One region of the Blautia faecis genome, then DNA from elsewhere that is predicted to be linked to it. Evidence: a T-box and tRNA genes for the amino acid it is inferred to sense, from the RefSeq annotation. Region 1 holds a T-box; the other regions hold tRNA genes.
What was found. The T-box of region 1 lies ahead of thrS (threonine--tRNA ligase). A T-box ahead of a tRNA ligase gene usually reads a tRNA of that ligase, here a tRNA-Thr.
Positions count from the first base shown of each region.

Region 2: it encodes a tRNA-Thr, which carries the amino acid that the T-box ahead of thrS (threonine--tRNA ligase) is inferred to sense. The anticodon was not compared.
Region 3: it encodes a tRNA-Thr, which carries the amino acid that the T-box ahead of thrS (threonine--tRNA ligase) is inferred to sense. The anticodon was not compared.

Region 1 is NZ_JAQDKY010000068.1:6,523-9,809, forward strand. It holds gene thrS (threonine--tRNA ligase) at 1-1,423, opposite strand, end outside; T-box leader at 1,642-1,849, opposite strand; gene PGQ38_RS18500 (YdcF family protein) at 1,922-2,668, opposite strand; gene PGQ38_RS18505 (SEC-C metal-binding domain-containing protein) at 2,876-3,287, opposite strand, start outside.
Region 2 is NZ_JAQDKY010000008.1:32,147-35,433, reverse strand. It holds gene PGQ38_RS05845 (SpaA isopeptide-forming pilin-related protein) at 1-1,875, shown strand, start outside; tRNA gene PGQ38_RS05840 (tRNA-Thr) at 2,042-2,114, shown strand; gene PGQ38_RS05835 (glutamine--tRNA ligase/YqeY domain fusion protein) at 2,370-3,287, shown strand, end outside.
Region 3 is NZ_JAQDKY010000036.1:17,902-21,188, reverse strand. It holds gene PGQ38_RS14950 (hypothetical protein) at 1-464, opposite strand, end outside; gene PGQ38_RS14945 (ureidoglycolate lyase) at 666-1,151, shown strand; tRNA gene PGQ38_RS14940 (tRNA-Thr) at 1,280-1,352, shown strand; gene glgB (1,4-alpha-glucan branching protein GlgB) at 1,493-3,287, opposite strand, start outside.

The DNA.
Region 1 (3,287 bases):
AGGTTCTTCCGATGGAGTCCTCAAGATGGAAGTCAATCTTCGGTCCATAGAACGCTCCGTCTCCCTCATTTACTACATAATTAAGCCCGAGGTCGTCAAGAGCTCCGCGAAGAGCATCTGTAGCCATCTCCCAGTCCTCATCACTTCCCATGGAATCTTCCGGACGTGTGGAAAGCTCTACGTGATATTTGAAACCAAACAGCTGATATACCTCGTCAATCAGTTTTGCAACCCCTTTGATCTCCTCACGGATCTGCTCCGGCATCATAAAGATATGGGCATCATCCTGTGTAAAGCAGCGTACACGCATAAGTCCGTGAAGCTGTCCGGATTTTTCATGACGATGTACCAGACCAAGCTCACCCATACGAAGCGGCAGATCACGGTAAGAACGTGGTTCTGACTGGTATACAAGAATACCTCCCGGACAGTTCATTGGCTTGATTGCAAAATCCTGATCGTCAATTACAGTTGTATACATATTTTCTTTGTAATGATCCCAGTGTCCGGATGTCTCCCAAAGATGACGTGCCAGCATGATCGGTGTGGAAATCTCAACATATCCTGCTTTCTGATGGATTTCTCTCCAGTAATCAAGAAGAGTATTCTTCAGAACCATTCCCTTAGGAAGGAAGAACGGGAATCCAGGACCTTCGTCGCTCATCATGAACAGACCAAGCTCTTTACCAAGCTTTCTGTGGTCACGTTTCTTCGCCTCTTCCATACGGGTAATATATTCTTCCAGATCTGCTTTCTTTGTGAAAGAAGTTCCGTAGATTCTGGTAAGCATTTTATTCTTCTCGCTTCCTCTCCAGTAAGCACCTGCAATGCTGGTAAGCTTGAATGCTTTTACCGGTTTGGTTGTCATAAGGTGAGGTCCTGCACAAAGGTCAACAAACTCACCCTGCTGATAAAAGCTGATCACAGCATCTTCTGGAAGATCTTCGATAAGCTCCACTTTATATGGCTCATTTTTCTCTTTGAAGAATGCGATCGCTTCTTCTCTGGATTTAGTAAAACGGGTAATCGGAAGTGCTTCCTTTACCACTTTCTTCATCTCAACTTCGATCTTTGCAAGATCCTCTGTAGTGATCGGGTTCTCGCTGTCAATATCATAATAAAATCCGTCTGCAATAGATGGTCCGATTGCAAGCTTTACATCCGGGTACAGTCTCTTGATTGCCTGTGCCATAATGTGGGATGTGGTGTGACGGAAAGCGCCTTTTCCACCCTCATCCTCAAATGTCAGGATGCTTAACTCGCAGTCCTTGTCAACTACATGTCTAAGGTCAACAACTTCTCCGTCAACCTCTCCTGCACATGCAACTCTTGCAAGGCCTTCGCTGATATCAGCCGCAATGTCGATAACGGATTTTGCTTCTGCGTATTCTTTTTTAGAACCGTCTTTTAATGTGATAATCATGATTCGTGTCTCCTTTTCTTTTTCTGAAACTGTATCCGGCAGGAAACTGTCTGATACGAAAAACGTATGGTAACGTTTGACTGAGCACTGAAAACAATGCATTTCCTGTACTCCCATGCAGGGACGAGACGAGCGGAAGTCACCAAGGTCACACACAAGCGTGGACTTTAACTCATTGCTCGTGAAAAACAAAAAGCCCCTTACAATGCTCTCACACTGTAAGGGACGAATATACTCGCGGTTCCACCCTGCTTGCCATAGCATACGTATCTGTAAACCAGGCCACTTATTTGATGGTAACGGAATCACCGGACCGGATTAGGGCCACTCGGAGGTAGTTTTCAACTGTTTCCTGATAAGGCATTTCCAGCCGCCTGCCTCTCTCTGAAACATTCCACAGTTTACTCTTCTCGTCAACGTGTTTTCTTATCACTGTGTCCCATTATAGCCTCGGGTTTTGGGTTTGTCAATAATCTGCGAAATAAAGATGATAAAAAATTAGATATTTCCCCGAAGTTTTTCTTTTACAAGTGCTGCTACTTCCCGCACCACATAATGCACCTGCATAATAGGATCTGATACCGCCGCAATTCCATAAGGATGTTTATATCCCAGCTTTTCCGCCAATTTTACTGCCCGGTACACGTGAAAATTATTTGACAATATTCCCGTATTTTTCTTACTGCACCCGGTAAGCTCATCGGAAAATTTCAGATTTTCTTTCGTGCTTGTAGACTTCTCTTCCAACACCAGCCGCTCCTGTGAAATACCATGCGCTGTCAGATAATTCTCCATACATTTTGCTTCCGTAATATCCTCCCCCAAGCCCTGTCCGCCGGAAAGGATCAGCGTGGTATCTTCATTCTCCCTGGCATATTTCAGTGCCGCCTTCAGACGAAGTTCCAGGGCCTTGGATGGTACATCTCCTTTTACATGAGCGCCTAACACAACTACATAATCCAGGTTCTTTTTCCCGGAAGACTTCATTCCGGAAATCACACAGCTGCAGATAAATCCAAAACAGACACTTCCGATCAGCACAGCCACCATGATCACAGTTCCCAGCCATCCAGGGAAAATTCCCGGATGATTTCTGCCATAGCGGATCAGTACTGCGCTGCCTTCCAGAACCGCTGTAAGCAGTACCCAGAACCAGGCAAAATCAGCTGTAATGCCAGCATATACCACGATCAGCACATAATAAGCCAGGCTTAAAATCCCGGCGCAAAAACAAAATAAACTCAAATTCTCTTCTCTCTTTCTAAATTCAAATCCACTCTGCGTGTTTCACTCATTACTCGCACAAAGCAAACTGATTCATACTTGTAGAACTCATAAATCAACTAATTTTCCTATAAATATACACGAAACGGATTGCCTGGCAGTTATCCACCATTGCAATCCGTCCCCACAGCCGGAATCCACCGGATCCCGGTCAGTATTCACATTCTCTTATTTATTTCTTCCGCAGCAGAATTTATATTTCTTTCCGCTTCCGCATGGACACGGATCGTTACGTCCGATCTTGTGTGCCTTAACAACAGTACCGGATTTCTTCTGCTCAAGATAAAGCTCTTTACGTTTCTCCGGGGTAAAGATCTTGTCCCACTGTGGAAGATTATAAAGCCAGTCAGCTTTAGCGTCTACCATATTCTTGTAAAGAAGCTCTTTGTCAAAGCAAAGACTTACGGTAGTATTCTCATCCATAGTCTCGATCGGATTCTGAACCTTAAGGCTGTCATTGATTCCATCAAGGAAACCAACCATGGTGAGCACTTCCTGATTATATTTCTCAGCCAGCTCTTTAACTGTACCAGTAACTACTTCGTCCGGATTCTCAAGAAGCTGTGCATAAATGTTCTTC
Region 2 (3,287 bases), on a different contig from region 1:
GACTCGCAGGCTGTAACAATTACCTCGAACAATGTTGCAGATAGGGCAAGCGTAAACAGAACCGAACCAAAGAATCCTCAAAAATGGATTCTAAGGGAAAATCAGAGAATAGTTACTGCAGAGTATAATGGCAGAGATTTTGAAAGTGTGTTTGAAATTGTTCAGGAAATTCCTTCCAATAAAAGAGAATGGAAAATTTCCAAATTTAAAATCCAGGATACTTTGGCAGACTGTTTTGAACTGAAAGGGGTTCAGATATATCTTGATCAGACAGTAGAAGCTTCATTTGGCGCTTCTGACAGTGTACGCGGAGATTGGAGTCTGAATGTTGCTGGAAATTCGATTACCTTGTCTTCTGTGGCAGAATTGCCAGAGCGCTGTTATGGAAAATCCGTGCGTCTTTTACTTACTGTTGGATTGAAGAGTAACAGTAACTTACAGCAGTACTATGTAGCAAATCAAAATCCGGATGTACTGGAAGCCCATATATACAATATTGCTACAAGTACTTTTAACTGGATCGGAGGAGAACCTTCTTCCACATCAAAAAATACAGAAAAGACCAGGGTGATTGTAAAGGAAAAAGTTCCAAAAGGTCATATTACTATAAGAAAAGTGGATGAGACAGGAAAGGCACTGCAGAATGGAAAATTTCAGATCACAGCTTTGGAGGACATCCGTTCTGCTTCTGGAAATATTTTGCTGAGAGCTGGGACTGTAGCAGATACTATAGTAACGGATAGAAATGGAACAGCCATTTCAAAAGATATTTATCTTGGAAAATATAAGGTAAGTGAGGTAAGACCACCGGAGGGATATGCAATCAGCCGGCAGGTATTTGAGGCGAATTTAAGCAAAACAGAGCCTGAAAAAGCGATCCTTGTCAGAAATCGGAAAATGCATCTGTACATCAAAAAAGTAACAGAAACGGAAGAAGCAGGAGGAAATCGTCCTCCTATTGAAGGCGTAAAATTCCGTTTATGGGAAAGCAGTGCAAATGCAGATTCGGCGGGAACAACATACACAACAAACAAAAACGGATTAATAAAATTGGAAGGGCTGTCACCTGCAACATATTGTATACAGGAGACAGCAGTACCTGCCGGATATGTTTTAGATAACACAGTTTATAAATTTACTGTGGATGCAAATGGATTGGTAAAGAATGAGCAAGGTTATACAATGGTAATTGAAAATCGTTATATAAAAGCGGAATTTTTAAAGACGGATAAGGTGACAGGTGAAGCTGTTGCAGGAGCTGTTATGCAGTTGACGGATAAAAGCGGAAAAGTGATCGACACCTGGACGTCCGGGAAAACTGCTCATAGGATTAATAAACTGCCAGCCGGAGAATATGTACTTACAGAAATAACAGCTCCTTCCGGTTACAAAAAAGGAAAACCGGTGATTTGTACGGTAAAAAGTACATCTGGAGTTCAGAAGTTCCAGATGACAGATGTGAAGATGGTGACTCTTACAATAAACAAAATTCTTCATGGAGATGAAATTGTCTGGGGACAGGGAAATCCGGCCTTTACATTCACGGTGAAAGGAACAGATCTGGATGGCGAAGAACGTATTTACTCTAAAACTGTGGAATTTACAAAAGAAAACACAGACACCCGGGCAGATGTAAGCAAAAGGGCTGTATTCGCACTTCCGGCAGGGAAATACCAGGTTCAAGAGAGTAAAGTTATGCGGTATAAACTGGAGAAAATTGACCAGGTAGTAAATGGAACTGTACAGGGAAATACTGTTCAGTTTGATCTGTCCGGAAATCAGAATGGGACCGCTTCCTTTACAAACAAGAAAAGCGGAGATGGCTTACTGACAGATACAGATTATGTGCGGAATATTGTTATTCCTGAAAAATGAAAAATGCAGTATAGCAGTACCTGCCAGGTTGCAGCGGCAGGTGCTGCAGCAAAGAATTTTAATTATTTTATATTTTTTGAAAAAATTTGAAAATAGGTGTTGACAATAAGATAACCTTCTGGTAATATAATCAACTGTGAGCGGCAGAAATGCCGGACATGAGAGTGCTGATGTGGCTCAGTCGGTAGAGCGTCGCCTTGGTAAGGCGGAGGTCACGGGTTCGATTCCCGTCATCAGCTCTTTTTAATCCCTGATTATATATCAGGGATTTTTTTGTAGCATAAATTAATATACTCTCATAGATAGGGATAAAAATCAACAATTTTTTAAGAAAAACTTTTAAAATGCACCTATTTATGATAAGATAAATCATCAAAGAACAGAATATGTTTGAGAAATTATTCCCGATACACATATTGAAGAAAATTTTTTAACATGCTCTGACAGATATTGGAATTTATGCTATAAAAGAGTTGATATCAGGAGGGAGAACCATGGAGAACGAAAAGGTTTCCAAAAATTTTATTGAGAATATCATTGATAAAGACCTGGCAGAAGGAGTTTATGACACCGTTCATACACGTTTTCCGCCAGAGCCAAACGGTTATCTTCATATAGGACATGCCAAATCCATTCTTTTAAATGCCGGACTGGCGAAAGAGTACAATGGTAAATTCAACATGCGTTTTGATGATACCAATCCGACTAAGGAGAAATCTGAGTTTGTTGAGTCCATTAAAGCCGATATAAAATGGCTGGGAGCTGACTGGGAGGACAGACTGTTCTTCGCTTCCGATTATTTCGGACAGATGTATGAAGCTGCAGTAAAATTGATTAAAAAGGGTAAGGCATATGTCTGCGATTTAACTGCGGACCAGATCAGAGAATATCGTGGAACTTTAAAGGAGCCTGGCAAAGAGAGTCCGTATCGCAACAGAACTGTAGAAGAGAATCTTCAGCTTTTTGAAGAGATGAAAGAAGGCAAATATGCTGATGGTGAGAAAGTTCTGAGAGCAAAGATTGACATGGCTTCTCCAAACATGAACATGCGAGATCCGGTTATCTATCGTGTAGCTCATGTAAGCCATCACAGAACAGGAGATACCTGGTGTATTTACCCGATGTATGATTTTGCTCATCCTATTGAGGATGCAATTGAGGGAATTACACATTCCATTTGTACTCTGGAATTTGAAGATCACAGACCATTATATGACTGGGTTGTAAGAGAACTGGAATATCCACATCCTCCGAAGCAGATTGAGTTTGCAAAGCTGTATCTGACGAATGTAGTAACAGGTAAGCGTTATATTAAGAAGCTGGTAGAGAATGGAATTGTTGACGGATGGGATGATCCAAGACTGGTATCTATTTCCGGTTTACGTCGCCGTGGTTACACACCTGAATCTATT
Region 3 (3,287 bases), on a different contig from region 1:
TCGTAATGTGAATTTGTAAAAACCGTTCCATACTGTGAAGAAACCATCCTACAACAATAATAAATGCTACGCTTAATGATGGGATACCCAGGATAATAATTATTCTGAGGTTCCACATTAATGATCAGACTCAATCGATTGTCAGTGCCTGGTATCAATGCACTAAAGCGAATATCATAGGTTACTGTTCCTTCCGCTATGGTCGTATCTTCAGTAGATAGTCCTTTTATCAATTCGGGAGTTTCTTCATCCGGATATACTGGAATTTCAGAAACATACAAATCTCCTTCTATGTATTTCTCTGCAATTTCCTGTATTGCACACTCCCTGTACTCCTGCAGACAGCTTTTCATAATCCATGCAAGAATAATCTTGTTTGACAATAATTTCTTACATGCGTTATCATACGCTGCCTTTTCTCCTGCGGTAGAAAGCATTTTTGACAATTTGTTTGGTACTTTCATTCACCACAAGCCTTTCTTTATGAACTTTATCTACATTTTTATAATAACACATACTGCGTTCTTAAATCTATAAAACTTTTATTAAAAATATTAACTGCCTTTCTTTATTCACACTATCCATTTAAAGATATTTATTGAGCTTTTTCCAACACCATGATACAATAGCTTCAAGGGTTTTTACTACATTTGAGGAGGTTTACCATGAAAGAAATTACAGCTGTAAAAATTAATCCAACAGATTTTGCGCCCTTTGGCACCTACTGTTCCATGACTGAACCGGAAGGTTATCCTTTACAGGGCGAAATCCACAAATTTTATCCGGATCGTATCTCAGGTACCTGTATGGGAAGTATGGGATTTTCTCCCATTGCCGTACGCAAAGATGAGCGAATCGTTAAGATGGCAGAATACCACACAACCACCTGGGAAGGCATCGTAGCTCTGGATGATGATATGATCATTCATGTTGCTCCTGCATCTGCCGGTACACCAGTCCCGGAACTTACAAAGGCCTTCCTTGTTCCCAAAGGATGTATGGTAAAGATCAATGCCGCTATCTGGCATTTATGTCCTCTGCCAGTAAACAACGATGTCCTTCATGCAATGATCATTTTACCGGAATGTACTTATGCCAATGACTGTACGGTAGTTGAGTTTGAGGAAAAAGACTGGTTTAAAATCGTATAATCAGAATTTTCACCCACGATAAATCAGAATTTTTACCCAAGATTTTCTTGACAAATGGCTGCTTATAACTTAAAATATCTTTTGTGTCTGATAAGTGTATAAATTTTTATACACTTATCATTCCATAAGCTGGAATAGCTCAGTCGGTAGAGCACTTCACTCGTAATGAAGGGGTCGTGAGTTCGAGTCTCATTTCCAGCTTTTTTTATTTGCATCAATCGGATATTTCTGATCTGCTTCGCTACTTTCTTATTGTAAAAAGATTCAAAAAGACTGCATTCCTCACATCTGAAATTCAGATATGTAAATACAGTCTTTTTTGCTATTTTATTACTTATTGGCTATTTATTTCTGTCTGCTTTGTTATTGTCATTTTTTACTGTGGCTCTTTTCTTCACTGTTTCTGCCTTTTTCTCTGCCTTGACAGCTTCTTCTACTTTCGTAGCTTTTTCTTCCTTTACTGACTTCTTTGCTGGAGTTTTTGCCTTCACAGTCCTTACCAGTTTTCCTGCAGTCTTATCTTTCGCAGTCTTATCTTTCGCAGTTTTCGCTGCGGTCACTTTCTTCCTGGCTGGGGCTTTCCCGGGAGTGCAGCTGTAAATGCTCACACCAAGTGCCGGCAGCTTCACCTTAATAGAATACTCCCGTTCATCGCACTCTTCTGCTTTTGCTGTCTTCACACGAGAATTCACTACACCCTCTCCGCCGAATTCTACTGCATCGCTATTAAAGATTTCTTTATATTTTCCTGCAAAAGGCATGCCCACCTGGTAATTCTCGTAGGGTATTGCGGCGAAATTACAGATTACAAGCAGCGTTTCCTCTGGTTTCTCTGTCTTACGCAGGAAAGTGATCACATTCTCCTCGTATTTCATCAGCTGAACCCACTCAAATCCGTCATACTCATCATCCATCTGATAAAGAGCAGGCGAACTCTTATAAAGGGTATTCAACGCCTGAATGCATTTGGCAAGTCCCTCCGGCATATCAGTCCCCGGTGCCATCATTTTACAGCCAGGATGCACCATCATATAGGAATAAGCCTCTCTCACCTGTGCCAGCTTCTGCTTCTCATCTCCCGGAAGTTTCGCCATAAACTCATTCAGGCTTCCCACATCTCTGTTTCCAAGAGTCAGAATATAATGCTCAGAATATGCATATAAGGTGGACAAAGTCAGCTGGTCATGATAATTCTTCCGCAAAATCGGATCTACTGACAGATAGAACAGGAAATCTCTTGTCCATCCGCCACTCCACTTATAATCAAACCCAATGTGATCATTCTCCACACTGTCAGTCAGCTCCGGCCACAGACCATCCTCCTGTGCGATCAGAAGTGCTCCTGGATCACGCTTCTTCACAATGGAATTCAGATGCTTCAGAAATTCAATGGCAGGAAGGTTCTCATTGGAGCCATACATATTCGGTGTCCATCCATCCTTTCTTCCATAATCCAGATAAAGCATGGCATCTACATCATCCATACGAAGCCCGTCCACATGGAAAACCTCCAGCCAGAAACAGGCATTGGAAATCAGGAAATCCATTACCATAGGGCTGTCATAATTATAAAGCATGGTGCCCCACATCGGGTGGACTGCCATTTCCGGGTCTTTCACTTCATAAAGGGGCGTTCCGTCAAATTTCTCCAGACCACCTGCGTATCTCGGGAACTGAGCCGGTGACCAGTCAAGGATCACGCCTATTCCCACCTGATGAAGCTCATCTACCAGCGCTGCAAAATCTGCTGGTGTGCCATAACGTGTGCTGACTGCAAAATATGCAGATGTAGGATATCCATCTGAACCATCCTCCAGAAATTCCATAACCGGATGAAGTTCCACATGGGTATATCCCTTTTCTTTCGCAAAGGTCACCAGCTCTTTCCCTGATTCCCACTGTCCCAGGCTTGTCTCATAAATGGAAACCGGCTGCCTGCGGCCATCATATTTCTTACGTTCAGCCATCCAACTGCTGTCATTCCATGTAAAATCAGAGACATCCGCTACAACAGAATTCCACAATGGTGCAGGCTGGGTTCTGTTTCCATAAGGATCTGCTTTCTGAAGGAGCACATCCCCTTTTGCCTTAATTTCATAACGATAGGCGTCCCCCGCCTTTACTCCCGGGATAAAA